2 linked regions of the Cytobacillus luteolus genome follow. The protein of the gene in region 1 interacts with the protein of each later gene in a pairwise test. Links are inferred from orthologs where the notes say so. Each region holds a gene or a part of one and is shown on either strand. Other genes may lie near its edges.

Evidence for each region. The genes of interacting proteins can lie anywhere in the genome.
Region 2: the proteins of nusG (region 1) and rho interact in binary tests that used the Escherichia coli proteins (3 or more experiments, as listed by UniProt). The link is inferred for Cytobacillus luteolus from one-to-one orthologs.

The regions. Positions count from the first base shown.
Region 1 is NZ_JAGGKM010000011.1:17,016-19,976, reverse strand. What follows is about bases 2-2,935. They hold nusG (transcription termination/antitermination protein NusG), read right to left. Parts: upstream 1,769-2,935; coding sequence 1,235-1,768; downstream 2-1,234. Other genes in these bases: sigH (RNA polymerase sporulation sigma factor SigH), read right to left, coding at 2,436-2,935; rpmG (50S ribosomal protein L33), read right to left, coding at 2,111-2,260; secE (preprotein translocase subunit SecE), read right to left, coding at 1,884-2,066; rplK (50S ribosomal protein L11), read right to left, coding at 639-1,064; rplA (50S ribosomal protein L1), read right to left, coding at 2-526. Outside these bases: more of rplA, read right to left, coding at 1-1; more of sigH, read right to left, coding at 2,936-2,961. UniProt on the Escherichia coli protein: Part of the processive rRNA transcription and antitermination complex (rrnTAC). The complex forms an RNA-chaperone ring around the RNA exit tunnel of RNA polymerase (RNAP).
Region 2 is NZ_JAGGKM010000007.1:199,078-201,966, reverse strand. What follows is about bases 9-2,870. They hold rho (transcription termination factor Rho), read right to left. Parts: upstream 2,151-2,870; coding sequence 867-2,150; downstream 9-866. Other genes in these bases: glpX (class II fructose-bisphosphatase), read right to left, coding at 2,746-2,870; rpmE (50S ribosomal protein L31), read right to left, coding at 511-711; J2Z26_RS18990 (thymidine kinase), read right to left, coding at 9-310. In the rest of the region: more of J2Z26_RS18990, read right to left, coding at 1-8; more of glpX, read right to left, coding at 2,871-2,889. UniProt on the Escherichia coli protein: Facilitates transcription termination by a mechanism that involves Rho binding to the nascent RNA, activation of Rho's RNA-dependent ATPase activity, and release of the mRNA from the DNA template.

The DNA.
Region 1 (2,961 bases):
CGATTGGCACGTGGATATTACCAGCTTTGTCAACACGGTATTCAACTTTACCAGCTTTGATTTCTTTAACTGCACGGTCTACGTCAAATGTAACTGTACCAGTTTTAGGATTTGGCATTAAACCTTTAGGTCCTAATACTCGACCAAGTTTACCAACTTCACCCATCATATCTGGAGTAGCTACGATTACATCAAAATCAAACCAACCTTGAGTGATTTTAGTGATGAAATCTGCATCTCCTACATAATCTGCACCAGCAGCTTCTGCTTCTTTTGCTTTTTCACCCTTAGCGAATACTAGTACACGTTGTGTTTTACCAGTACCGTTTGGAAGAACAACTGCTCCACGAATTTGTTGGTCAGCTTTCTTAGGGTCAACGCCTAAACGGAATGCAACTTCAACAGATGCATCAAATTTAGTAGTTGTTGTTTTCTTTACTAGTTCAATAGCTTCAGCTACTGAGTAAGCTTGTGTACGGTCTACTAATTTAGCAGCTTCAACGTACTTTTTGCCTCTTTTTGCCATTGTTAAAATCCTCCTCGAATGTGGTTTTAGCGGAATGGAACCTCCCACGAATAAAGGTTGCGAACTGGAAAACCATATCCGCAACCCCCAAAACAAAAGCACGCAGGGTTAATTAGTCTTCAATAACAATACCCATGCTACGTGCAGTACCTTCAACCATACGCATTGCAGACTCAACGTTTGCAGCATTTAGATCTGGCATTTTAGTCTCTGCAATCTCACGTACTTTATCACGCTTAACTGTTGCTACTTTTTTACGGTTTGGTTCACCAGAACCAGACTCAATTCCAGCTGCTTTCTTAAGTAGAACTGCTGCTGGCGGAGTTTTCGTAATAAACGTAAATGAACGGTCTTCAAAAACCGTAATCTCAACAGGAATGATTAGTCCAGCTTGTTCTGCTGTACGAGCGTTAAACTCTTTACAGAATCCCATAATGTTTACACCTGCTTGACCTAGTGCTGGTCCAACTGGTGGTGCTGGGTTAGCTTTTGCAGCAGGGATTTGTAATTTTACCATTTTAATTACTTTTTTAGCCACGAGACACACCTCCTTAAAGTCCGTGATGTGGTAATAGGGGTTTACCCTCCCACTCAACGTATTCTTTATGTGAATATAAAGAATTTTGATAGTTAGTCCTATATATCGTTAAGACATACTGACCTATGAAATATTACCACTTTTCGATTTTAATTTCAAGTTATTTAAAACTATATTTTTTCAACTTGTGAAAAATCCAGTTCTACCGGTGTTTCACGGCCGAACATATTTACATGCACTTTAACTTTTTGTTTGTCCTTATCGATATCCTCAATTGCACCTGTAAAGTTAGCAAACGGACCTTCTTTTACCTTAACTGTTTCTTTAAGCTCGAAGTCTACTTCAATCACTTTCTGTTCCATACCCATGTGTTTTAATATATTTGTAACTTCATCAGGTAATAGAGGAGTCGGTTTTGACCCTGATCCAGCAGATCCAACAAATCCAGTAACACCAGGAGTATTTCGAACAACATACCAAGAATCATCGGTCATTATTATTTCAACCAATACATACCCCGGGAATACCTTCCTTTTCGTTACTTTCTTTTTACCATTTTTGATATCAGTTTCTTCTTCTTCAGGAACGACTACTCTAAAAATTTTATCCTGCATTCCCATTGTTTCAACACGCTTTTCTAAATTTGCTTTAACCTTGTTTTCATAACCAGAATACGTATGTACTACATACCAATTTTTTTCCATTCATGTTAGGACGCTATGTCCTTCCCTCCCTAAAAAGTTTCAATTAAAAAAACCCGTCACCGGGCTTTTTTCGACTTCCTGTATTATCCATCATTATACCATGAGAATAGTATACTTATTCAATCACAAAACGAATAATTTCTGAAATTCCTAAATCAATCACAGCAAAGAACACAGAAACGAAAATAACCGTAGATAACACGATAATCGTATAACGTGTTAATTCTTTGCGCTTTGGCCAACTTACTTTTTTCATTTCGCGAACTACATCACGTAAAAACTTAGTTAAACGCTTCATTCAAGTTACCTCCAGCAATTTTGAAACAATTCTCATGTAGAGCCTCACTTAGTTTCTCGGTGAGCTGTATGAGCATTGCAAGTTTTACAAAATTTATTTATTTCAAGGCGTTCCGCTACGTCTTTTCCATTTTTCATCGTCGTATAATTACGACTTCCACAGACTACACATGCCAAAACTACTTTTTTCCGCATCGTAGCACCCCATTTCAAAGACCACGTAGGCGATTGTTAAAAATGTTAATACGTCTGACTTGACAAAAAACTTACAAATTATTTCATCTTTAAAACTTTATCATAGGCTTGTTTTTAATGTCAATACCATATGTAACCTTCACTCTATGAAACAGCTAAATGTTTTTATTTAAAACTATAGTGTAAGCTCCCTAATTTCTAAATAACGTTCGAGCTTTCTTTTTACCCGCTGAAGTGCATTATCTATCGATTTGACGTGACGATTAAGATCTTCAGAGATTTCCTGGTATGATCTACCATCGAGATACAATGCTAATACCTTACGTTCTAAATCACTTAGCAGCTCGGCCATTTTCACTTCAATGTCATCGAATTTCTCTTGATTAATAATCAATTCCTCTGGGTCTAATACTTTAGCACCAGATATAACATCCATTAAGGTTCTGTCCGATTCATCATCATAAATAGGCTTATCGAGAGATACGTAGGAATTAAGAGGAATATGTTTTTGTCGAGTGGCTGTTTTAATTGCAGTAATGATTTGACGAGTAATACATAGTTCTGCAAAGGCCTTAAAAGAAGATAGCTTGTCCTCTTTATAATCACGAATCGCCTTATAAAGGCCAATCATACCTTCCTGAACAATATCTTCTCTGTCCGCTCCAATTAGAAAATAAGACCTTGCTTTTGCACGAACAAAA
Region 2 (2,889 bases), on another replicon or contig:
GCATTTGCACAACCTCAAAAATTCCATTATCGAAGAATTGAATCTCATCAATTGCCACAACATCCGTTTCTGCAGAAACAGCTTTAAGAATATGAACGGAAGATTCTACTGGTTTTGCAATGACCGCAGTTCCGTTATGGGAAACAACCGATTCTTCACTGTATCGATTGTCAATTGCAGGTTTAAATACTTGTACTTCTTGTTTTGCGAATTGTGCACGACGTACCCGGCGGATTAACTCCTCAGATTTCCCTGAGAACATACTTCCACAAATTAGTTCGAGCCAGCCACTTTGGTTCATGATATACATATGAACGGCCTCCCCTTCCTCGGCTAATTTTATTACTGGTGTTTCCCCCATATGTAACTAGGGTCTCTATATAAAAGCTTGCGCTTCTGTTAACTTCTTTAGGTATGATATTTAAATAATAATAGCTAAGTAATCAGTCATTTTTCAGAAAAAAAAACAGGCAAGATAATGAAGAACTTGCCTGTCTTTTTAAACGGTTATTATTTAATACCGTATTTTTTGTTGAATTTATCTACACGTCCACCTGCATCCGCGAACTTCTGACGGCCTGTATAGAATGGGTGACATTCAGAACAAACCTCAACTTTAACTTCGTTCAATACTGAACCAGTTTCAAATTCGTTTCCACAAGCACATTTCACCATAACTTTTTTGTAGTTTGGATGAATTCCTGTTTTCATTCTTCTCATCTCCTTCCGCCCTGAATCATCTGAAACAGAGTATAGATTCTAGAATAGTTAAGGAGACCCTTTTTCTTCTTAGAATCACATATGAAGAAATTATAACAAGGGTTGGTCCGTTTTGCAACTTAATCCTAAAGTTAATATTAGGAAAGTTATTGTGTTCTTTTTGGTGTTGTTGTTGCTGTCTTTTTCTCAATTGTTAATAAGTCAAAGAATTCAGCATTTGTTTTCGTTTGTTTTAGCTTACGAATTAACTTTTCTGCAAAATCAGGTGAATCAGACATTGTCTTACGAATTGCCCAAAGCTTGTCTAAATGATCTTTCGGAATTAGTAATTCTTCTTTTCTCGTACCAGAGCGACGAATATCAATTGCAGGGAAAATACGTCTTTCTGAAAGTGCACGATCTAAGTGTAACTCAAGGTTACCTGTTCCTTTGAATTCCTCATAAATCACATCGTCCATCCTAGAACCAGTATCTACTAAGGCTGTGGCTAAAATGGTTAAGCTTCCACCCTCTTCGATGTTACGGGCTGCACCGAAAAAGCGTTTTGGACGATGGAAAGCTGCAGGGTCAATTCCCCCAGAAAGTGTTCGTCCACTTGGAGGAATGACAAGGTTATATGCACGCGCTAGACGTGTAATACTATCCATTAAAATAATTACATCTTTTTTATGCTCAACTAAACGCATCGCTCTTTCTAATACAAGCTCTGCCACTTTAATATGGTTTTCAGGCACTTCATCAAAAGTTGAACTTACAACATCTCCTGCTACAGAACGTTCAATATCCGTAACTTCCTCTGGGCGCTCATCAATTAGTAGAACAATTAATTCGGCTTCTGGATTATTTGTCGTAATGCTGTTTGCAATTTCTTTTAAAAGCATTGTTTTTCCTGCTTTAGGTGGGGCAACAATTAATCCACGTTGACCAAATCCAACAGGAGCAATCAAATCCATAATTCTCGTTGATAAATGATTTGGAGCTGTTTCTAAAATGATTTGTCGATCAGGATATAATGGAGTTAAGCCAGGGAAATGCACACGTTCTTTTGCAGATTCTGGGTCATCACCGTTTACAGCTTCTACATGTAGCAATCCATAATATCTTTCATTTTCTTTAGGTGGGCGGACCTTACCGGACACCTTATCTCCATTTCTTAAATCAAATCTGCGTATTTGCGAGGCAGAGATATAAATATCTTCAGAGCTCGGAGAATAGTTGATTGGTCTTAAGAATCCGAAGCCTTCAGACGGAATAATTTCTAGTACACCTTCCATGAATAGAAGACCATCTTGTTCTGCTCTAGCTTTTAAAATGGCAAAAATTAATTCTTTTTTCGATAATTTACTGTAGTATGAAACTTTATATTCTTTTGCTAATTCATAAAGTTCCTTTAGCTTCATATTTTCTAAACTTGATATTGTAATACTCATTAGGACACCACTCTTTATTTTTTTGTTTCTATCTACACTGAAAACTAGTTGGATAACTAGTGTTAACCAACTTCCCCCATACATGATTCTATTTTTTCGAGAAATGTTATGGATGGTTTATTGTTTGAAAATACCTAGGAATTCCTTAATAGAAGATAGTGAAGGATAGCTTGAAGTTGTTCTCGCAGTTCATTCTTTTTAGTTTAAAAGTTAATTTTGATATGGTTAATTAACAATAATTAATTGTACCCTCTTTTTCTATTTTTAATCAACTGTTTTTTAAAAAGCCTGTTTATTCAAAGGTTATCAGAGCAGATTTAATCAACTCTGATATCACTTTGAACATTGTCCGTTCCTTTTCGCTACAGGCACTTGCTTTCCGCGGGGAATTATGAAAAAGCCCAAGTGCCGGCTTTTTCAAGGGCGAATTCCCATCGGAGAGGAAGTCGAGCCTCCTCGACGTTCCGTCTGCGGGGTCGCGACCTTTCCTCTACTTCCCGCAGGAGTCAAGTGCCTTTCGCTCCAATACACTCATCGTTATATATAAGTGTATTCATATATAAAATCGTTTTGAAAAAAGCTTTTTATAGTATTACTAACGTATAACTAGATTCGGTTTTTTCTTTAGGCTGTGGCGGCCGTCGATGAATCGGACGGTGCCTGATTTTGCTCTCATGACGATGGAGTGGGTTGTGCCTGTAGAGCCTTTGAATTGTACGCCTCTTAGAAGCTCTCCGTC